Linked DNA regions of Lacibacter sediminis. The protein of the gene in region 1 interacts with the protein of each later gene in a pairwise test. Links are inferred from orthologs where the notes say so. Each region holds a gene or a part of one and is shown on either strand. Other genes may lie near its edges.

The links.
Region 2: the proteins of ftsA (region 1) and H4075_RS02525 interact in binary tests that used the Escherichia coli proteins (3 or more experiments, as listed by UniProt). The link is inferred for Lacibacter sediminis from one-to-one orthologs.

The regions. Positions count from the first base shown.
Region 1 is NZ_CP060007.1:3,957,981-3,970,235, reverse strand. Bases 63-2,938 are described here. They hold ftsA (cell division protein FtsA), read left to right. Parts: upstream 63-738; coding sequence 739-2,139; downstream 2,140-2,938. Other genes in these bases: ftsZ (cell division protein FtsZ), read left to right, coding at 2,231-2,938; H4075_RS16835 (cell division protein FtsQ/DivIB), read left to right, coding at 63-543. Outside these bases: more of H4075_RS16835, read left to right, coding at 1-62; more of ftsZ, read left to right, coding at 2,939-4,099; H4075_RS16820 (hypothetical protein), read right to left, coding at 4,274-4,681; H4075_RS16815 (hypothetical protein), read left to right, coding at 5,255-5,983; H4075_RS16810 (hypothetical protein), read left to right, coding at 6,070-6,918; H4075_RS16800 (sensor histidine kinase), read right to left, coding at 7,175-8,323; H4075_RS16795 (glycosyltransferase family 2 protein), read left to right, coding at 8,363-9,403; H4075_RS16790 (hypothetical protein), read left to right, coding at 9,455-9,658; H4075_RS16785 (glucosyltransferase domain-containing protein), read left to right, coding at 9,746-11,272; H4075_RS16770 (RHS repeat domain-containing protein), read right to left, coding at 11,681-12,255. UniProt on the Escherichia coli protein: Essential cell division protein that assists in the assembly of the Z ring. May serve as the principal membrane anchor for the Z ring.
Region 2 is NZ_CP060007.1:536,508-548,672, forward strand. Bases 3,329-6,114 are described here. They hold H4075_RS02525 (rod shape-determining protein), read left to right. Parts: upstream 3,329-4,100; coding sequence 4,101-5,129; downstream 5,130-6,114. Other genes in these bases: purD (phosphoribosylamine--glycine ligase), read left to right, coding at 3,329-3,908; mreC (rod shape-determining protein MreC), read left to right, coding at 5,174-6,022; H4075_RS02535 (rod shape-determining protein MreD), read left to right, coding at 6,019-6,114. Also shown: H4075_RS02510 (PsbP-related protein), read left to right, coding at 135-749; H4075_RS02515 (peptide MFS transporter), read right to left, coding at 824-2,452; more of purD, read left to right, coding at 2,604-3,328; more of H4075_RS02535, read left to right, coding at 6,115-6,549; mrdA (penicillin-binding protein 2), read left to right, coding at 6,582-8,675; rod shape-determining protein RodA, read left to right, coding at 8,675-10,018; H4075_RS02550 (hypothetical protein), read left to right, coding at 10,073-10,366; H4075_RS02555 (MBL fold metallo-hydrolase), read left to right, coding at 10,445-11,188; H4075_RS02560 (hypothetical protein), read right to left, coding at 11,458-11,883; H4075_RS02565 (hypothetical protein), read right to left, coding at 11,904-12,165. UniProt on the Escherichia coli protein: Forms membrane-associated dynamic filaments that are essential for cell shape determination. Acts by regulating cell wall synthesis and cell elongation, and thus cell shape.

The DNA.
Region 1 (12,255 bases):
CGCTTGCTGTTGTTCTACAAAAACATCATGAATAAAACCGGTTGGAATTATTACAGCGCATTGGATGTGCGTTACGATAAACAACTGGTAGCTGTAAGAAGAGATAGTGTAAGTCTGTTTAAAAGTTTTGTGGTTGACCAGAATAATTATGACGTAAGCAGGGCTATTGACACAAGTTATATTAACAGCGATACAACATTAACAACTGAAAAACCAATTATAAACAACGAACCAAACAGTTTGCTTACCTCCGGGGCCTATAAGAGTGCACCAACACCTACAGAGCCCGTTTTAAAGTCCGCTACTGTGAAACCAGAGACAACTCAAAATCGCAATGCGATGAAAAACCAACTCCCTACCCCTGCAACAGGCAACAAGGTACAAGGAGACAAATCGCAAGTAACGAAGACAGTGCAAAATCCAAAACCAACTGAGCAAAAACCTAAGCCGAAGACAGAAGAAGAAAGTGTACTGAATGAAGCGAAGAGCCAACCTGTGAAAAAACAACCTAAAGCAGTGATGAAGAAGAAAGAGAATGAGTGATGAATAATGAGAGTGTTCATCCCCTCCTTGGAGGGGCTATAGAGTATGGCACTAAGGAAAATGATGAAAGGGGTGGGTTGAAGATGAATGTAGGAAAAGCGTACAAGAGTGCGACGCAACGATGAACAAACATGCACAACAGTTGATAACCATAAAAACAAAAAAGTTCACACAACTAAAAAACAACATACAACTATGACAACGGAATCACCCACAAACGGAACAGCAATGAGCGCACAGGCTGTCAATAACAACCCCATCATCGTGGGATTGGATATTGGTACAACCAAGATCGCTGCTATTGCCGGACGTAAGAATGAATTCGGCAAACTTGAAATTCTCGGCTTTGGTCGTGCAAACTCCAGCGGTGTACAACACGGCATGGTGTTAAACATTGATCAAACCATTAAAGCCATTGAACAGGCTTTACAAAATTGCTATGCAAGCAACCCAAATCTGGAGATCAACGAAGTATACGTTGGTATTGCAGGCCATCACATTAAATCATTGCAAACACGTGGCGATATTGTTCGTCAGCAAAACGAAGAAGAAATTTCGCAACGTGAAATTGATCAGCTGATCGGCGATCAATACAAAACCTATATTCCAGCTGGTGATCAGATCATTGATGTGATACCACAGGAGTTTACCGTGGATAACTTTCAGAATATTCCGAACCCGATCGGCTATAGTGGCGTGAAAGTTGGAGCAAACTTCCACATCATCACCGGCGATAAAAATGCAATACGCAATATCAATCGAAGTGTTGAAAAGAGCAATTTGAAAGTGAGAGATCTTGTGTTACAACCATTAGCATCTGCTGCTGCTGTTATGTGCGAGCATGATCTTGAAGCAGGTGTTGCCATTGTTGATATTGGTGGTGGTACAACTGATCTTGCAGTTTTTTATGAAGGTATTTTAAAACATACTGCAGTTATTCCATTCGGCGGTGAGAACATTACCAACGACATTAAAATGGGATTAGGTGTATTGCGTACACAGGCAGAGCAAATGAAAGTGCAGTTTGGCAGCGCATTGGCTGATGAAGCAAAATCAAATGCGTTCATCACTATTCCGGGTATTCGTGGAATGGCGCCCAAGGAGATCAGTGTAAAAAATCTTGCACACATCATCCAGGCACGTATGAGTGAGATCATGGATTTTGTAACCTATCATTTAAAGCAGGTTGGTTTAGATAACCGCATGCTCAATGGTGGTATTGTATTAACTGGTGGTGGTTCACAATTGAAACATCTCATTCAGTTAACAGAATATGTAACAGGATTGAATGCACGTATTGGTTTCCCCAACGAACATTTAGCTCCCGGTCATATTGATGAATTAGCCAAGCCAATGTATTCAACCTGTATTGGTTTGATCATGAAAGGTTACAACGTATTCGAGAACACACAGAACAAGCTGAAAGGAATAGAAGTAAAAGAAGAACCTGTAGCAGAAGTGGTGAATGTGTACGATGAACAATCTGAAACACATGTAGTGCGTGTAAAAAAACGCAAGAGCCTGAAAGGATTTATGGACAGCATTAAAGATGGATTGATTGATTTGTTTAACGAAGAAGAAGACAGGAAGCTATGAGTGATGAGTGAATAGTAATGAGTATTCATTCACTATTGACCATTCACCATTCACAACAAAAAACTTACTAACCCAGCAAACCCGGAAAGTTATGATACATTTTGATCTGCCAAAGGAAAAGTCATCCATCATCAAAGTAATTGGTGTTGGTGGCGGTGGTAGCAATGCAGTAAATCACATGCATGCTCAAGTTATTGAAGGAGTAAATTTTATTATTTGTAATACAGATGCACAGGCTATTGCACAAAGCATGGTGCCGAACAAAGTGCAGTTAGGTCCGCATTTAACGCAGGGCCTTGGTGCCGGTGCTAATCCTGAAATTGGACGCCAGGCAACTGAAGAAAGTTTAGAAGAATTAAAAACCATGTTGGAAGTAAACACCAAGATGGCTTTTATTACTGCAGGTATGGGTGGTGGAACAGGTACAGGTGGTGCACCCATCATTGCAAAAATTTGTAAGGATCTCGGCATACTTACTGTTGGTATTGTTACTACACCATTTGGTTACGAGGGAAAGAAACGTATTCAACAGGCGGAAGATGGTATCGGCCGTTTGAAAGAATATGTTGACACCTTACTTGTGATCAGCAATGATAAGTTGCGTCACCAGTTTGGTAATTTAAAAATGAAAGAAGCATTTTCAAAAGCAGATAATGTATTGGCCACTGCTGCAAAATGTATCACAGATGTCATTAACAGTACCGGTCAGATCAACGTCGATTTTGCCGATGTATGTACCGTTATGAAAAATGGTGGTGTAGCAATTCTTGGTAATGCAAGTGCAAATGGTGATAACCGTGCGCAGCGTGCTATTGAAGAAGCATTGAATTCGCCATTGTTGAATGATAATGATATTAAAGGTGCAAAATGGATATTGATTAATATCAACAGTGCCGAAGGTGATCACGAGTTCACCATGGATGAAGTTGAAATTATCCAGAACCATTTATTATCACAGGCTGGTGAAAACACCGATGTGATCCTCGGTTTGGGTTATGATAGTACATTAGGCGATAAGATCGGTATTACATTAATTGCAACAGGTTTTGAAGCAAAAGATCCGTTCGATAAAAAGCCTGCTGTTGTGGAAGAAGTAAAACCGAAAACAGAAAAGATCGTTATGACTTTGGCCGAGCCAGAGAAAAAAGCATACAGTCAGCCCGCTCTTTTTGCGGAGGAGCCGAAGCCAACTCCGGCACCTGCTCCGGCTCCGGCTCCTGTTGAAAATGTTGCCCCTGCCGTTACGAATGAGGTAAACCTGCAACCTGTTTTATCAACTGAAGTGCCTGTTGCAAAAGTGGAAGTAGCAGCTGCGCCTGTTGTTGAAACAGAAAAGATCGAATTTGTATTAGAGCCAATTGCTCCTGTGCAAACTATGCAACCTGAAATAACAGCTCCGCTTGCAGAAGTGAAAGAAGAAGTGGTAATGAAACAGCCAGTTCAGGAAGTAAAACCTACAAGTGCTTTCCTGAAGAAGCCAACGATGATTTATGTAGAGACAGACGAAGAAGAATCCATTCCGGAAATAAAAGCCGAAGAAAAACCGGTTGAAGCTCCAGTTCAACAATTGCACATTGTCAAAGACGAAGAAGAATCGTTCGACATGCAGTTGGTGGAGAAAAAAGAACAACCAACGGCGGAGAAAGAGTCTAGGGCCGATCAAAATGTTCATCTTGCTTCTTCGGAAGAGCCTCCGGTAACGGATGAGGCAGAAGAGCAACGGAAAAAAGCAGCCGATCGTTTACAGAAGTTGAGAAACCTCTCGTTTAACATCCATGGCAGCGATCCGAATAATGAGTTTGACACTGTGCCGGCATATCTCCGCCGTAATTTAGAACTGTACAATACAATTTCGCCTGCAGAAAATTTCTACAGCAATTACACAGTACAGAGTGATGAAAATAACCAGGCGCAGATCAATACCATCAATACATTTCTGGATGGTAAAAAACCAGACTAATAACTTGCTCTATGCTTTAGCATGGAGACATCTTTGTTTTATAGTTGTAAGGTGAATTTTTAGAATCGTTGATTTTTATTAGTTGTGTAAAACCCCTCTGCTTGCAGAGGGGTTTCTTTTTTTGTCAAACCTTAAACATGAGAAAACGAAAGTCAATAACTATACTTAAACGATCTAAACATGCATTCTTGAAAAAATAATTCCTGCGATCAAGGCTTGGAAAAAACCATACAATAGCCATGTGCCCGTAGTGAGTAACGAAACATTAATGGCACTATATGTGATCAATAATGAAGGAATGGTAGCAATTACAACATAGATCAATGCCATTTCAATACCCTGCATCAGTGCATTACCTTTTAATAATGATTTAAACCTGTTCCAGAACCAGGCAAGCCCAAAGGCCAGCACAACGGGATGAACATAATAAAGCAAGTTGCGTGATTCATCATTTACAAAAGCGGGGTTATAATATTCTTCTGCCACCTTTGGTAAAAGGATCGGCATCACCAATAAACACAGGTAGGCAAACACCAGCAAAACAATGCTTGCAATAAAACCGGAACTGATGATTTTTTTCATTTGAAATTATTTATATACGAAAATAAACGGGCGGAGCTTTCGGGTAACTGACAGGGATAGGTGAAAAAGATGATCCTGATCATAGTCTGATCAGTTTAAATTGTTGGCCTTACCTGCAATCAGGGATCATAAGCAGGAGCACAGGTTAACCTCAATACAAAAAAACTCCCTCTGCATTTGTTGATCAACAAAAAAGTGATGCATTTTGATGTGCATAATAAAAGCTTCGCAAGCGTGTATAAACGAAAAAAACCTTTTATGTACGCAATTGATTTTTTAATGGATTTTATTTCGCTGAAAATATTTTTGTAAGCGGATAGTTTGTATCGGCATCTATCTTTTTTAAACCTCTTCAGATATTCCTTAAGTATTGATTTTGAATACGAATTACATGTTATTGTTTGTGATAAGTAAAAGAAAATTTCTCTTGGCACAGTTTATGATTTTAGGTGTGTGTTGATGTGAAAAAAACTTTATCAACAGTTTTAAACCTCTGAAAATATCCTCTGTCTGTATATCCGTTGAAAAGCTCAAAAAGCTTTTATACTTATTCAATCATCAAAACAAAACAGTATGAAGAACAAGATGAAACAGTTATCAGCCGCAGCAGTTGTAATGCTTTTCGCAAATGCTGCCCTTGCACAGGTAAACCTTAATTTAAACAGCACAACAAGCGCAGTTACAAAAGCAACCGTAAGCACAAGTAAAGTAGCAGATGTAGTTGGTAAAACAACACAGGCTACAACAAGAGTGGTAAATGCTACAGGTAAAGTGGTGCAAACAACAGCAAATGTTGCTACACGTACAACAGCAAATGTATCAGCAAAAACAAATGCTGCTGCAAATGCAACATTAAAAAGCAGCAATGCCAAAGTAACAAATGAAACAGCTGTTGATGCACGTTTGAAATCAGAAACAAATGTGCCGGAGCAAGGCAAAGGTATTTCTGCTGAAGTAAAAGAAATGGTAGTTACTGAAGCACAAGGTATCCGTACAACAGAAAAAGAATTACGGAATGATGTGAAGCCCGGCTTAAACATCAGCAGCAGTACAAATGCGAACGCAAACGGTGAAGTAAATTCAAACAACGCATCTGCCAATGGCGAGATCAACGGTAATGCAGAAGTTAAAACTGATGCTAAAGCAAAAGCTGATGCTATGAAAGAAAAAGCAGAAGCAAAAGCAGCCGATGCAAAGACGAATGCAAAAGCAACAGTTAAGAAAGCAAAGAAAACAAAAGTAAATGCTAATGCTGAAGTATCTGTAAACAGTAACTCAGCAGTTTCAACAGGTCGTCAGTAAGGTGAATATTTTGTATTGACGATTGGGAAAGAAAGTCCCGCCACGGCGGGACTTTCTTCTTCAAACCTTTATCAAACCGTAAAACCATGAAAAAGTATAAACAACTGTTTTTGTTTTTTGTGCTGTGTAGTCCGTTGATTCTTTCTGCACAGAGCGATAGTACAAAAGCTGATACAAGAAAGCCTGTTTTTACAGCCAACATCGCTCATCAATCGCTTGTGCATTTTCTTGGACGTACTGATAGTTTGAGCAGCAGTGCTACGTTACCCATAATCAGTTATCAATTGAAAAATGGGTTGTATGCACAGGGCGCCGCTATTTTTATTGCAAACAGTGCTTTGCCATTTCAGTATACCGGTGGCAGTGTAGAACTTGGTTATCGTTTTCCGGAGAGTGAAAAATTTTCAGGTAATGTGTTTGTGTCACGTTTTCTTTATAAGGAAGAATCAGTACTTGTGCAATCAGCATTAAAATACCAGACAGGAATTAATACGTCCCTTCAAAATAAAATTGTCAATATAAATCTTGGTGCCGATTTGAAATTCAGTAACAACACTGATATCGGTGCAACAGCAGGGCTTGATCATTTATTCATCATTCCACTTAAGGAGGGTGAGCCAAAAGCCTTTGCCATTAACCCAACCGTAACAGCTTATGGTGGTACGCAACGTTTTAGCGAAACCTATCAGAAAAAACAAAACAGTACGGTGGGAGGTTTGCCGGTTGGTCCGCCACAAACTGTAACAGAAACAAGGAATGTAAATACGTTTTCTATTCTTGCTTATGAATACACGATGCCGCTTGTGTTGGTGTGGGGTAAGTTCAATGCAGTATTAAGTCCATCTTATGTAATGCCGCAAAACCTCATTACATCAAACGGTGAATATGGACGCAATCGTTTTTATGTAACAGCAAGCGTGGGTATTCGGTTATGATCAACTGACAAATAAAACTCTACATATACAAAAGCCCCGATCATTTGATCGGGGCTTTGCCTGTGCCCGGGACTGGATTCGAACCAGCACGTCCTTTCGAACACCACCACCTCAAAGTGGCTTGTCTACCAATTTCAACACCCGGGCTCGGGGGTGCAAATGTAAAATGCTGCTCCCATTCAATCAAATTTATTTGCAGGGCTGCTTGTTGTAAAGAGTGAATATTGAGTACAGAGTTCAGGCTACCGGCTTTCTTTTACTTCTTCAACACAATCCTGAACGTAGTGCCTTTTCCCGGCTCTGAGTGTTTTACGTACAGTTGTCCTTTGTGGTATTGTTCAATAATACGTTTGCTGAGCGATAAACCTAAACCCCAGCCACGTTTCTTCGTAGTAAAGCCAGGTTTAAACACACGGTTGATGTTTTGCGATACAATGCCTTTGCCCGTATCTGTTACATCAATGATGATGGTTCGCTCTTCTTCGTGCATATCAACCGTAATATTTCCTTTGCCATCCATCGCATCCAATGCATTCTTCAACAGGTTTTCAATCACCCAATCGAAGAGTGGGGGAGAAACAGCTGCAATCATATCCGCTTTATTCTTCTTCACTTCAAGATGCACTTTACCCGTTGCTCGTTTGCGGATATATTCTACCATTTCTTCTACCTGCCGCACCACATTATTCGGTTCTAATTGAGGCGTACTGCCGATCTTTCCAAAACGATCACTCACGAGTCGTAACCGCTGTACATCCTTTTCGATCTCAGTTGCAATTTGCGATTGTGCATTTTCTTCTTTCAACATTTCCACCCAACCCTGTAACGATGAAACAGGCGTACCAAGTTGATGCGCCGTTTCTTTGGCCATACCTGCCCACACCTGGTTTTGGGTTGATTTGTTTCTGATCTGTAAAGAGAAAATAGTAATGATGATGAACAGTGCTACAATAAACAACTGCACCATGGGATAGTAACGCACCTGTTGCAGCAATGCAGAATGACCGAAATAATATTTATTGATGAGCAACGGATCTTTACTTATTTCAAGAATGATTGGTTGATTCTGACCTTTGAATTCTTTTAGTTTTGAAGCGAGATAACCGGGATCGTTTGCAATTTTTGAACTGTCGATATTGATATAACTCACAATACTGTCCTTCTCATCTGTTTCAATAATGGGGATCGATTTCTGTTCGTTACGAATGAGTGAAGGAAGTTTTGTATCAGCATCAATGGGTGCCATGATCAGGAACCTACCGGCTTCCACCCATTGCTCCACTTTCAGTCGTTCATCAACTGCAATTTTATCGGCCAGATAGTTCGAATAAAAAATAGTACCGGTTACAATGCCAATGGCAATAATTGCCAGTAATGTTCGCCAGTTAAAATATTGACCAAGCATGCCCTAATTTAGACAAGGTTTCACTCTCAACCGCTATTTTTGAAAAAATATTTACCACACTTGCAAACCCTCCCGTCTGTTGCTGTTGTTATTCTTAACTGGAATGGAAGAAATTTCCTGCAACAGTTTCTGCCTTCTGTATTAGCATCAACGTACACAAATCTGCGGGTGATTGTTGCTGATAATGCATCAACAGATGATTCGGTACAGTTTGTACAACAAACATTTCCTTCGGTTGAAATATTGACAAGCAACGAGAATTATGGATTTGCAAAAGGCTATAATTTTTTTCTGCAACAGGTAAAGGCCGATTATTATGTGTTGCTGAACAGTGATGTGGAAGTAACTACTAAATGGATCGAACCAATTATTGAGTTGATGGAAGCAGATAAAAGCATTGCTGCCTGTCAGCCAAAAATTCTTTCTTTTCATCAGAAAGATACATTTGAATATGCAGGTGCAAGTGGAGGATGGATTGATGCATTGGGTTATCCGTTTTCACGTGGCCGTGTGTTTGATGTGTTGGAAAAAGATACCGGACAGTACAACGATGCTGTAGAAATATTCTGGGCAAGTGGCGCAGCACTGTTCATCAGGGCTGAGCAATTTCATGCAATGAAAGGTTTCGATGAATTCTTTTTTGCGCACCAGGAAGAGATCGATCTGTGCTGGCGTTTGCAGCGGAGCGGATACAAAGTATTTGTTTGCCCGCAATCGGTCGTGCATCATGTTGGTGGCGGCACCTTGCCAACCGGCAGCAGCCAAAAAGTATTTCTCAACTTCCGTAATAACCTGGTGATGATCTGCAAAAACCTGCCTTGGTCTCAACTGTGGTGGAAGCTTCCGCTGCGGGTTGGGTTAGATGCAGTATCGGCCTGGAAAGAATTACTCAGTGGAAAATCAATTTATTTTTTCGCTGTGATTAAAGCCCATTTTGCCTTTACAGGTTGGGTATTTGGCCCAAAACAGACTGCTACGGGCACATACCCCCGCTTAAAAACCGTATACAAAGGATCAGTTGTATGGCAGTATTTCATCCAAAAAAAGAAGATTTTTTCTGAAATTGTAAAGGCTGTCTGAAGGGTTGTAACACATCATCCCTTACATTTGCAACTGTAAAAACCGACTAATATGGCTCAAGAGATCATCGACGAAAAGCAAAAAGATATCACGAGTAACTGGGTAACTTCATCCCGCTTCCTGTTTTATGTACAGGTGTTTTGTATTGCAGCATTTTTGCTGGGTGGATGTTACAAATTGTACAGCTACCGTTATAAAGGAAAGCCGGAAGTGCAAATGCCAGAAAGCACGCTTTACAATCCTAAGTATAAATAAGTGTTTTTATAATAATACTCGGCCCTCTTTGCAGAAAGGAGGGCTTTTTTGTTCCGAGAAATTAACCTGAAACCCTGATTTAATTGCATGCAGACTTCAAAACACCTGTCTACAATAATTGGTATCGCCATCCTCGCCAGCTTCCTGATCTATTACCCGGTATTTTTTGCTGAGTACGCATTTACTGATGAAGCACATCAGCTTTGGTACAATAATGACGGTTCGAATTTTATCATGTTTCTGAACCAGGGCCGACTCATTACCGGTTGGTTAATTGATGGTGCCTTTGGCAATATGGATTCGATTGGCGATATAAAATGGTTGCGGATATTTTCATTTGCTACCATGATCATGTTTATCCTGTTGTATGGAGTGTTATCCAGAAAGCTGTTTGATGATCTTAAAATCGATGGCAAAGTATGGGCACTGTCCGTCGTGTTTATTCCTTGCAGTTTATCTGCTGCCATTTATGTTGGATGGGCATCCTGTGCCGAAATATTTTTGGCCACACTGGCTGCTTTTTTATCGGGCTATTTCCTGTTTAAAAAAGTACACAGCAACGAGACTTATTTAAAAGTTTCTACACTTACACTGGTTGTAAGCCTGTTCTTCGCCATGTGTTCGTTGTTTACTTACCAAACAGCCTTTGGTTTTTTCCTTTTGCCCTTCTTCCTGTATTTTATAAAAAACAAAACTGCTAAAATTGACAGAACGATCGTCATCGGTGTGGGCTTCTATCTTACATGTTATGTTGTGTATTATTTCCTGTTCAAGTATTCACTTAAAGTGTACAATGTTCCGCCAAGTACAAGGGCAACAATTAATATTGATCCTTTAGGGAAACTGAGTTTCTTTTTCTCCTATCCGTTGGCGCAGGCATTTAGTTTTAATTTTCTGTACAATGCAAGAAGTGTTTTGTCGCAGATATTTTATCCATTGGTTATACTTTTTTGGGTGATCAGTTTGTTTGTGCAGATCGGGAAAAAAAATGTGGGGAAGATCACCGGTCATATACTTATTTGTTTTGCATTGCTTATCCTTGCTTACCTGCCGTTGATGATATCAGTTGAAAGCTTTGCTTCGTACAGAACAATGTTTGCACTCAATTTCCTGGTATTCGTAATGGTTTGTGATTTTGTACTTATGTTTTTGACATCCAGCAGGATGAGAAATGCTGTAGCAGGACTAGCTGGTCTTGTTTTTTGTGCTGTTGCAGTCTATAATTACCACATCAATTTTTCGAAACCATTGGAAAAAGAATATGCCGCTTTGCGTTCTTATTTCATGAATAATTATGAGGAAGGAACAGAGGCGATATTTTTTGTGCGACCACCGGTGAATTTATTTAAGCCGGCATTCGGCGTAAATTATTATACCGATGAATTTGGATACCCTTCAACCGAAAAAGACTGGACTCCCAAACCATTGCTGAAACAACTTGTGCTTGAAAAAACAAAAAGCAGGGAGAAGGCCAAGCAAGTGCTGTTTGACGTTTCTTCATCAACTGAATCACCTGTATTTTCATCAACTGATACTACTGCAAAAGTTCTCATTATAGATATGCAGACAATTTTTAATGCAGCGGTGAAACCCGCCGGTAAGAGTGAAAATTGATAAAGATTGCTCTTTACATTGGATTTCAGTTCATATCCGGGTCGTGAGATCGTTTTTCTTCAGGCGAAAGCTGAAAATTTTTGCTGAGTTTTTTGTCAATTAATTGAACGTCCCTTACATTTGCACCCAATCGTTCTTTTACAAGCGGAAGTAGCTCATTTGGTAGAGCACGACCTTGCCAAGGTCGGGGTGGCCGGTTCGAGCCCGGTCTTCCGCTCACAGTCCCGCTCTCATGCGGGATTTTTTTTCACCCTATTGGAGCCCCGGTGGTGGAATTGGTAGACACGCAGGACTTAAAATCCTGTGACCCGCAACGGTCGTAACGGTTCAACTCCGTTCCGGGGCACAAAAAAAGCGACGTTCTTCGTCGCTTTTTTTATTTGTATTATACTCATCACTGTTTATTCATCACTCATACCTATACGTCACATATCCCATCAACTGCTTCTGCTTACTGAAACAACTTTCTTTTGTCTTTAATCCTTGGGGATTATATTGGTAGCGCCAGGTAACATAATCGCTGCCTCCACTTTGTACGGAGATCATTTGCGAAAGCAAAGACTGTTCATTGTATTCATACACATAGTCAGGTAACAAACGGCGTGCACGATCATTAAAGCGTACAATATCTGTTAAGCGGTTTTGCACATCATAATAGTAATACCAGGTTTGCGTTGGTTTTCCTTTTGCTGTGATGATCTCTTCACCCACATTACCTTTTTCATCAGCTTTAAATTGAATAAACGCAGTATCTGTTCCGTTTTTAATGCGCAACATCGAAACAGGTAATCCTGTTGAATCGTATGTGTATTGATGACGAACTATTTCTTTTGTTTTGTAGGCGTATGCCTGCGATAAATTTTCAACAACTGCTAATCGTCCTTCCGCATCATAAGTATAACTTGATACATTCAATGTTGTATTGGAACTATCGGCACTGCGAATCAATTGTCCCTTTGCATTAAACTGTGTTACCAATACCG
Region 2 (12,165 bases), 3.4 Mb from region 1 along the record:
AAGTTTGTACTTTTATACTACAACCATCAAGAACATGAAATGAGCCATAAAATTTTCGGAGGTAAATTTTATCCAATCCCGATGAAAATTTTATGGCAAATAACATGTGGCTAAAATCAAATAAAAAATAGCACATGAAAAAGATTGTCGTAGCCCTTGCCCTTGTTGTGTCTTCTGCTGTAGCATGGGCGCAGCCGGCACGTATTCCGGTAAATGATCTGAATACAGGCACCAACAATAAACCAAACAATAACACAACAAACTCCCCCAATACAACCACTACAACCAGTAGCGAGTTGAAAAAGTATAGCGATCCTAAAGGCCGCTACACCATTGGCTATCCCGGCGATTGGAAGTTTGATGATAAATCAGAAAATGCTGTTTTTAAAATAACGTCGCCGGCAGAAAATGGAGAGGATAAATTTTTCCAGTACCTGAACCTGCAGATCGAAGAAATAAACTCCGGTACTACAGTTGATGATTATGTAAAAACAAACATGGATGCGGTAAAAGATTTTGTGAAAGGTTATCGTGAAGTTTCATCGATGTTCTTTAACCGCAATGGGTCACGTGCATACCAGATCATATACAAAGGCAAGCCTGGCGAAATGACTTATGATGTACAGATCAAACAATTATTTTGTGTGAGTAATGGTAAAGGGTATGTACTCACTTATCTAAGTAAAGAAGGAGAGCGTGATGCATACGAAACAACTGCTAACAAAATATTCAACTCATTTAAATTCTAAAAAGACTTAAGATAAATAAAGAAGGCGGTTGCAAAGCGACCGCCTTCTTTATTTATAGTTCACCTGCATTAAGATCAAGCCTCTTTTGTATGCATCATTGTTTGCAGCTTCTTTGTTAATGCAAACAAGATGAGTGATGCAACACCTGCCATTACTACGAACAGCACGAAGAAATCGTAAAGCGAGTTAATGTCATAACCAAGTATGGATTGAAACTTATAAGGAATACCTGCGTCGTTAAGCTTGGCAATTACCTCTGCTGAAGGTGTAACTGTTTTTGCCAAAATGGGTTCTAAATCTATACCCACGTCAGCAGCCTTTTTGATTTCTGCAATGCTCGGAGGATATAATGCACTAAGCACACCTGCAAGCTTATTCGCAAATGCGTTACCTAAAAACCAAACAGCCATCAGCAACGAAGCGTATTTAAATGGTGCAAGTTTATTTGCAAGCGACAAGCCGATTGGTGATAAACATAATTCGCCCCATGTGTGCAACGCATACATACCGGTTAACCAGATCATACTTACTTTAATACCTGCGCCAACATCTTTTACACCGAAGGCGATCCACAAATAACCAATTGCAAGAAGCATTAAGCCGATGGCCATTTTTGTTGGGGCCGATGGATCCTTCTTCCCCAGCTTCAACCATAACCAGGCAAACACTGGTGCAAAAGCCACAACAAATAAAGAGTTAAGCGATTGGAACCAGCTTGCAGGAACGGTGTAGAATCCAAGATCACGTTGGGTTTGTTCTTCTGCAAAGAAGGTGAGTGATGCTCCGGCCTGTTCAAATGCGCTCCAGAAAAAGATCACAAAGAATACCACGGTGAATAATACAATGACTCTGTGCTTTTCAAATTTGTTAAGCGTTTTGTCGGTCATCACCATAAAAAAGATCAGGATAGCAGAACCTGCAAGTAAGTAGGTAAGATAGCTGACAACTTTCGCATCTATATATAACATGCCGATGGCTAACGCAGAAAACGCTGCTAACCCAATAATGATCGCAATCGGTTTGATCCATAAAGATGGCGACCCAGCAGGCGTTAAGCCAAGCACTTGTTTATCTGGACCAAGAACATATTTTTTATGAAACAGCAACTGCACAACTACGCTGATCAACATACCAATACCGCCCGCTAAAAATGCCCATTTAAAATCAGCAGGGTCGCCGGTGTCACCTACCAACCCGCATATAAACGGCCCAACTGCACCACCCACATTAATGCCCATATAAAAGATGGTATAAGCAGGATCAATTCTTCTGTCGTTTTTTGGATACAGTTGACCAACCAATGAAGAAATGTTCGGTTTGAAAAATCCATTACCTGCAATCATTAAACCAAGACCCGAAAAGAATAATATAGAAGACAGATCTGGCGATGATGCGTAAGTTGATCCACAAAAGAAGAGTAAAAATTCTCCCAGTGCCATTACAATACCGCCTGCAATAATAGAGCGTTGGTTTCCCCAGTAACGATCGGCAATAAAACCACCAATCAATGGAGTGAGATAAACTAAGCTGGTATAGCTTCCATAAAGGTTTGAGGCAAATGCTTTATCGAACAGCAATGCTTTGGTCATGAATAAAACCAGTACGGCACGCATGCCATAATAGTTGAATCGTTCCCACATTTCAGTGCCAAATAAAACCCAAAGGCCTTTCGGATGGCCTTTTTGTGCGGTTGTTTCGCTCATACAATTGGTTTAAGTTTTTTAATTCGTGGAGTGCCGAAAGTAAGGAATAAATAGAAACGGCTAATCACTGTTCGCATTCTTACAGTTTTGACGAAAGGTTTAGGAAGTTGCAGCAGTATGGTCTAATTTCGGGCCTGAAGTAAAATCCGACATGAATATACTACTGCTTGGCTCTGGTGGCCGTGAACATGCCCTGTCCTGGAAATTTGTACAAAGTCCTTTGTGCGATGAATTGTATATCGCTCCCGGTAACGCCGGCACTGCTTTGTGTGGTACCAATATTTCTTTGCGTGTGGATGGTGATTTTGAAGCGATGGAACAATTCTGTCGTGACAAACAGATTCATCTGATAGTTGTAGGTCCGGAAGATCCACTGGTGAAAGGCGTGTATGATCATTTTGATGAAGCACATAAAACCAATCCTTTTGCTGACGGCTGGTTGGGTGTTATCGGTCCCTCAAAATACGCAGCGCAGCTTGAAGGCAGTAAGGCATTTGCCAAAGCATTCATGGAGCGCCACAATATTCCAACAGCTTCCTACAAAGAATTTACTGATACCAATTTTGACGAAGGTCGTGAATACCTCATGAACCATGCATTGCCCGTTGTGCTCAAAGCCGATGGACTGGCTGCGGGTAAGGGGGTGATCATCTGCAATAATCATCTCGAAGCTGTAGCTGAATTTGATATGATGATCCATCAGCACAAATTTGGTGATGCGGGTAAAAAAGTGGTGATCGAAGAGTTTTTGAATGGTATTGAGGTGAGCGTATTTGTGTTGACCGATGGCAAAAACTATTGCATATTACCGGAAGCAAAGGATTACAAACGGATTGGCGAAGACGATACCGGTTTAAATACGGGTGGCATGGGTGCAGTAAGTCCGGTGCCTTTTGCTGATGAGGTGTTTATGCAAAAGGTGAAGGAAAGGATCATTGAACCAACCATCAATGGCTTTAGTGAGGAGGGATTTGTGTACAAGGGTTTTGTGTTTATCGGTCTCATTAAAGTAAACAACGAGCCTTATGTCATTGAATATAACTGCCGCATGGGTGACCCTGAAACCGAGGTGGTTATCCCAAGGCTGAAGAACGACCTTGTTGAAATGCTTGTTTCAACGGCAAAAGGGGAAGTAGATCAAATAAAGATCGAACAAGACCCACGTTTTGCGGTCACGATGGTAGCTGTAAGCGGCGGGTATCCAGGCGATTATATCAAAGGGTATGAAATTACCGGCCTCAATCAATCAACTGCAGAAACTGTTATTTTTCATTCCGGCACCATAGCAGAAGACGACAAAATTGTGAGCAATGGAGGACGTGTACTTACGGTTACTTCTTTCGGTAAAGATGTTGCTGAATCGGTAGCAAGATCAAAGCAGGTACTTGAAGGCATCCGCTTCATGAAAATGTATTACCGCAGCGATATCGGCTACGAATTCATGGGCACTAACTGAGAAGTATAAACGAAGTTTCTGAAATGTCTTTTTTGTTTTTCGTGGTATTGACGAAATGCTTTGCAGGCAAGGGTTAAACTTGTTTTGAAAAAATCGGGAGGAAAAACACTTACGGGCACGGTTTTAGCGTTGTTATTCCAAATTTTTCTCTCAAATTTGCAACCATCGGAATTATAATTTCCAGTAACCAATATGGGACTCTTCAACTTTTTTATTCAGGAAATAGCAATGGACCTGGGTACAGCTAATACCCTCATTATACATAACGATGAAATTGTGGTGAATGAACCATCCATCGTAGCACTCGACCGGAACAACCCTAAGAACGTGTTAGCCGTGGGTAAGAAGGCATTGATGATGCATGAAAAAACCCATGAAAGCATTCGCACGGTTCGCCCATTGAAAGACGGTGTAATCGCCGATTTCAATGCGGCTGAGTTAATGATCCGTGAGCTCATAAAATTAGTATTGACCAAAAAACCATTGTTCGCTCCAAAATGGCGGATGATGATCTGCATACCTTCCAGCATTACAGAAGTAGAAAAAAGAGCGGTGCGTGACAGTGCTGAACAAGCCGGTGCACAGGAAGTATATCTTTTGCATGAACCAATGGCAGCTGCCCTTGGTATTGGTATTGATGTGGAAGAACCCGTTGGTAATATGATCGTTGATATAGGTGGTGGTACTACCGGTATTACGGTGATTGCTCTTGCAGGTATTGTTTGCGACCAAAGTATCCGTATCGCCGGTGATGAATTTACTGCCGATATTATGGAAGCTCTCCGCCGCTATCACAGTTTACTCATTGGCGAACGCACAGCCGAGCAGATCAAAATACAGATTGGTGCTGCTATGAAAGAACTGGATAGCCCGCCCGACGATATTCCGGTGAACGGTCGTGACCTAGTAACAGGTATTCCTAAACAGATCATGGTTAGCTACCAGGAAATTGCTGAAGCACTGGACAAAAGCATTTTCAAAATTGAAGAAGCGATCCTGAAAGCATTAGAGATGACTCCTCCTGAGTTGGCCGCTGATATTTACCGTCGTGGTATTTATATCACTGGTGGTGGCGCCTTGCTCCGTGGCCTGGACAAACGTCTGAATCAAAAAATCAAATTACCTGTTCATATTGCTGATGATCCGCTGAAGAGTGTGGTAAGAGGCACAGGTATTGCACTTAAAAATTACAATCGCTATCCGTTTGTGATGCGCAACTGACTGGGACATCGATGAACGGAAGAACCAATTAAAACCCACCTTTCGTGCGGAATCTTTTTGCTTTTATCAGGCGTTTTTCGGTTTTATTGTTTTTCCTGCTTTTACAGGTGGTGAGTATGTCCCTGCTGTTCAGGTATAATAAATTTCACCAGGCCGCTTATATGGATACTGCCGGAGAAATAACCGGAAGTATTGAAAAACAGTACAGCAAAGTGAGCGGCTACTTCAGTCTTAAAAAAGAAAACGAAGCACTGCGTAAACGACTGGCTGAAGTACAAAACAAACTTGCAGAAAATTTTCAAAGCCCTGATACTACGCAACGTGTTGTTACAGATTCAATTCCTGTAGATACCACAGGTGTTTTACGTAAGTATCTTTATATGGAAGCCGCAGTGGTAAATAATTCAGTAGCTCAACCCAATAACTATTTCACCATTCATCGTGGCAGTAAACAAGGCGTGCAACCGGGTATGGTTGTGATCACTGCCAGCGGTGTTGCAGGTGTGGTGCTGGATGTAACAGAAAATTTTGCAACAGCCATGAGCATGCTCAACAAGCAAAGCCGTATCAGTGCAAGGTTAAAGAAAACAGGAGAGAGTGGGCGCATAGAATGGGATGGCAAAGATCCGAGAATTGTACAGCTGCGTGATATACCAAAAAGTGTAAAGCTTGCAAAAGGCGATACTGTTATCACAAGTCAGTACTCTGATTTCCCTTCCGGCATTATGATCGGTGTTATTGAAAAGGTGTTGCTTGAAAAAAGCACCAACAATTATTTTTTGCAGGTACGCCCTTCAAATGACTTCAGCAGTTTACAGAATGTATTTGTGGTAGCTAATCTGCAACGTGCCGAGCAACTTGAACTGGAAAAACGCATCAAGCAAAAGAAATGAGCAATCTCTTACGAAATATCATCCGTTTGATCTTATTCACCTTGGTGCAGGTATTTGTATTTAACCAGGTGCCGCCTCTGCATCAATACATCACACCTTATATTTATTTTCTTTTTATTCTTTGGTTGCCGTTTAATATCAGCCGTGGCACTTTGTTATTGGTGTCATTCATTTGTGGTATCTGTCTCGATTTTTTTACAAAAACACCCGGCTTACATGCTGCTGCCTGTGTATTGATCGGTTACCTGCGGCCGTTCCTTATTAATTTATTAGTGCCGCAACAAGGTGTTGAGTTCAACTACCGTGAACCTTCTGTTGCCAGCCTTGGATTTACACAGTACATTACTTATGTAACCGCACTTACGTTGTTTCATCATGGTTGGTTATTTACGATCCAGGCCTTTCAATTTGGCAACATCTTATATCTTTTATTAAAAACTTTGGGCTCTACCGTAGTAAGTTTGTTGTTGATAACAGTAATTGAAATTATCTTTATACGAAAGCAGAAGTTTTTAACCAATACCTGATGCGCAAATTTTGAAAAACCTTATAACAGGCCATGGCCGAATTTAATCAATCACGACAAACCACCATCCGTATTATTATAGCAATTGTGTTTGCCATCATTCTTGTACGATTGATGACATTGCAACTGTTTACTTCCAAATATTCAAAACTGGCGAACGACCAGGCCATCCTCCGCAAAATTGTTTACCCAAGCCGTGGAATTATTTTCGATCGTAAAGGCAAAGCGATCCTCGATAACACAACCATGTACGATCTGATGGTTACACCATCGCAATTGAAAGGAGTTGATACAATTATACTTTGCCGCATTCTGGGTATTGATACAGCAGAGTTTAAAGAAAGGGTAGTAACAGCTATTATCAAGAACTCACGCAACAGGCCATCCGTATTTGAACCATTGCTTTCTCCTGAAAAATATGCAAGGATAAATGAGAATTTATTCCGCTTTCAACCGGCTTTCTTTTTACAGGAACGACCCATTCGTACCTACCCTTACAGAGCTGCCGCTCATATTCTTGGTTATGTAGGTGAAGTTGATTCGCCGATGTTGAAACGCTCGAACTTCTTTTACCAGATGGGTGATTTTGCCGGGCGCAGTGGCCTGGAAAGTTATTATGAAAAAATATTGATGGGTAAACGTGGGATCCAGTACATCCTGCGTGATAATTTTAACCGGCCTATTGGTAAATATGAGAACGGTGAATTTGATACAATATCAGTTGCAGGCCGCCATCTCAATACTTATATTGATGTGGAAGTGCAGCAGCTGGCAGAAAAATTAATGAATGATAAAGTGGGAAGCGTGGTTGCCATTGAACCGAAGACGGGTGGCATTATCGCCATGACATCAGGTCCAACTTATGATCCCAATGAATTAACAGGTTCTGAATCGAGAAAGAATTTCAGCCGTTTGTTTTTAGATCCTGCATCGCCATTACTTAATCGTGGTATGCAAGGTGTGTATCCTCCCGGCTCAACCTTTAAACCATTAGGAGCATTGGTGGCATTGGATGAAGGATTGATCACACCTGAATTTGGTTATTCCTGTTTTGGCCGTTATGGTCCTTGCGGCAGGCCGGCCTGTACACATACTAATGCAGGACATGCTGCCAACCTCAGTTTATCTATTGCCAACTCCTGCAACTCGTATTATGCACATGTGTTACGCATGGCACTTGATAATAAGAAGTACGGCAATATTGAAGGTGGGTTGATGAAGTGGAAAGAATATATGTCGGGTTTTGGTTTGGGGCATCGTTTGGGTATCGATCTTCCCGGGGAGTATGCAGGCTATATTCCCGATACTGCACGATACAATAAAGTATTTCGCAAAGGAGGATGGAGCAGTTGCACCATTGCATCGCTTGGTATCGGACAAGGGGAAATTCAAGCCACTCCAATGCAAATGGCTAATGCCATGTGTTTAATTGCAAACAGAGGTTGGTATTACACGCCTCACTTTGTAAAGAATATTGATGGAGAAACAGCAGAAGATACATTGCTGAATAAGTATCGTCAGAAAATTTCACCGCTTCATATCCCTAATGATTATTACCAGGCAGTAATTGACGGGATGGAAATGGTGGTAACAAATGGTACTGCACGAAATGCTGCTATTGAAGGTTACTCTGTGTGTGCGAAAACAGGTACAGTAGAAAACTATTTCAGAGGAAAGAAACAACAGAACCATTCTTTCTTTGTAGCCTTTGCACCAAAAGATAATCCACAGATCGCTATTTGCGTGGTGGTGGAAAATGCAGGTTTTGGTTCAACATGGGCAGCACCTATTGCATCATTACTGATGGAGAAATTCCTGACCGATTCTATTGCGGGTGATAAACGCAAAGCTGAGATCGAACGCATCAGCAACGTTGTTATTACACCGGCGAAGATCAGGTATGAATTGTTTAGAAGAGATTCGATCAAACAGTTGAGAGATTCTGCACAACGTGTAAAAGAAAGACGCATGCGGATTGATTCAACTGCAATTGGTCAATTAAAACATCTGCCGACGATGCCAAACAAACAACCGGCAAAAGATCAAGAACAGCAACATAGGTTAATGGCTATTATACCAACCCATAAATTACAATCACTTAAAGAAGCAAAGCAACGTAACAGCTGATGGAAAAACAGGCAAGCATAGGAAAGGGAGTTGATGCTACAACAGTATTGTTGTATTATGCCTTAGTGCTGGTAGGTTTTATTGCTATTTTTTCAGTTGAGTTTCGAATGGGTGATTCGTTTGTTCAGTCATTACTGGAATTAAAGAAAAACTATTCACGTCAGGTGTTGTTCATTGGCATCAGTTCATTGGTGGGTGTATTTATTTTATTAACTGATAGTAAGTTCTTTACCACTATTGCCAATCTTTTGTACATGGCCGGTATCTTACTGATGCTGTTAACGTTTGTGATCGGTAAAGATATCAGTGGTTCAAAATCATGGATCGCATTAGGTGGTGGATTTAATCTGCAACCTGCTGAATTATGTAAAGTGTTTACTGCATTGGCATTGGCAAAATATTTAAGCAGGCAGGAAACGGAATTCAATAACCTCCGGTCGCATCTCATTGCATTTGCATTAACGTTGGGCCCGGCATTATTATCCATTGCACAAAAAGAAACCGGTCTTGCATTGGTTTATTTCTCTTTCTTTTTGGTGATGTACAGAGAGGGGTTACCAGCCATGTATCTGATCGTAGGTTTTTCCTTCGTGGTATTGTTTATCTCCTCAATTGTATTATCGTTTTTGGTTTATGCAATTGCGTTGGGCATTATTGCATTGATCATCATTTATTATTTCTGGCGGCAGTTTAAACGCAACCTGTTTTTATTGCTCGCCATGATCATCATTTATCTTGTGCTGCTGGGCTTTCATATGTTTGTGAACATCGTTGTGTTTGATAAGATCATGAAACCTTACCAGGCTGCACGTGTGTTAAATATGTTTGGTAAGAGTTATATTCCCAGGTCACCTGAACGAATTGCACAATTTGAAAAGGAACAGGCGAGTGGAAAAAAACGGGATTATACCTATAACGTAAAGCAATCGAAGATCGCAATTGGTTCCGGTGGATTAGCTGGTAAAGGATTTTTGAAAGGAGTTACCACGCAAGGCGATTTTGTTCCGGAACAACACACCGATTTTATTTTTACCGCCATTGCTGAAAGTTTTGGTTTTTGGGGAAGTGCTTTGCTGCTGGGTTTGTATTTCTTTATGCTTTATCGCATCATCACACTTGCTGAACGACAACGAAGTACATTCTCAAGGGTGTATTGTTACAGCGTGGCGGCTATTCTTCTCTTTCATGTAATGATCAATATCAGCATGACAATTGGTTTAATGCCCGTAATCGGGATTACACTACCTTTACTAAGCTATGGTGGATCTTCACTTGTTACATTCACCATTCTGATCTTTATTATGCTGCGCCTTGATGCCGACCGTAGTATGGTGCTTCGATAATCAGATCAACGTTTGTCTGCTGTTCTCTTATTAATCATGTTAAATCGATCGTGTATGAAAAAATATCTCTGCACATTTTACCTCCCCGATTTACTGGAAGATGATTTTTGGGCAATCATACCAAGCCATCGGCAACATATCAATGATTTAATGCGTGAAGAAGTGATCATCACTTATTCCGTAAATGGATTACGAACCAAAGGCTGGGTGGTATTGAATGCTGACTCTGAAATGGAAGCGGCAGCAATGATCGATAAATTTCCAATCCGTAAGTTTATCACTTATGAGCTTGATGAACTCTTCATATTTGATACAATGATCGGTGCTCCAAAACTGGTGATGAATTGATTAAACTTCCTGCCTGTATCTTTGCAACTTCTTAATTGAATCCAGGCAACAGCAGTTGCAGTTAAATAATACAGGCACATGAGAATAATTCCACTTTCAGAAGGTAGTTTTACAGTAGATGGTTCCAAGAAATTTGTTCCTTTCGATCCTGAGAAAGATAATATAAAAGATCGCCCCGCAGGTAGTTTGTTGGTTGAAGTGCAACCATTTGTTGTGATCACCGAAAAAGATATTTTGTTACTTGATACAGGGCTCGGCTTTACAATGCCTGACGGCACATTACAGATACATCATAACCTTATGCAGGCAGGTATCAATCCAATGGAAGTAACAAAGGTATTGATGAGTCATTTGCACAGAGATCATGCCGGTGGTGTGAGTAAAGAAGATGCTGTATTGCAACAACGGTTTATCAGTTTCCCAAACGCAACGTACATTGTAAATAAGCAAGAGCTTGAAATTGCTGTAAGCAAATTATCAAAGTCGTATGCAATTGATGATGTAAGTATATTGCCCGAATCAGATCACTTGCAGCTTGTTGAAAGCTCAGGTGTTATTGATGATTATATTCATTACGAATGGACAGGTGGACATAGTCCATGGCACCAGGCATTCTGGATAAAAGAAAACAACGAAACCGTTTTCTTTGGTGGCGATGTAGCGCCGCAGTTGTTCCAGATGAAAACAAAGTTTGTAACCAAATATGATTTCGATGGAAAGCTTGCTGCTGATCTGCGTGTGAAGTGGTGGGCGCAGGGACAGAAAGAAAACTGGAAGTTTTTATTCTATCATGATCTGAAAACACCTGTCTTTAGTTTTTAATGAAGACTGTTTTATTGAAGTAAGACGGCATCTCTTCTACATATATTATTTTCTTTAAAGTCAGCATAAAACGGTTTTTTTTCACTGAATTGCTGTTTGCAAAACTCTTGATGAGTAACGTATTATTGTATCTATTGAATTGCTGAAATGCAGTGCTGTAGCGGGTTTCAGGGCAAAAAAATAGGCCAACCCTGAAAAGAGTCGGCCGTTGCTAACCTATGAAAAACACCTATTCGCAAATTTATAACATAAGAACCAAAAATTCCAAATTAATTTCTCTTTTGACGTTGCAACATTGGCTTATTTGGGCGGTTCTTTAACTGATTCAATAATACTCCACGAAACTCACGTTCAGCCTGAAAGAATTTATTCATTCTGGGCTGTCCTATTACACCAACAAAACGATCACGATACTTTTTTCTTACATCTAATATCCTTTGTTCATCATCCACCACATCTTTGTTTGGATTGTTTCGCTGTGTAAGCATAACCTGGTTTACATCACGTTTATACTCATTGTAAACCGGCCAGAAACGTTGCGCTTCATCAGAAGTTAAATTGAGCTTACGACTGATAAATGCAATTTCAAGTGCTTTAATCTTTTCATGATCCTTGGGGTCAGGTTGATCCTGTGCATATACATAACCTGTAAGGTTGAATGCAAGAACCAACATCATTGTCATTATCTTTTTCATGATACTATCCTCCGGTGTTTTTAGTTTATTTGTGTGTTAGTAGTGGTAGTTGTTTTTTCAAGTTCTTTCATGAATGATTCAAGAAACTCTTCATCCATATAATCCGTTTCCTCGGGTAACTTGCTGTGGTCTATTGATTCATTGATCTTGTCAACATCTTTTGAATCGGCTGTTAGTTGCAGGTAACTTACAATTGCATCATCACTTAATGCTGCCAATTCATTATTGAATTGCTTTTGTGTTTTGATTGGATCAACATGTGCCATATCAAATGGCGTACTG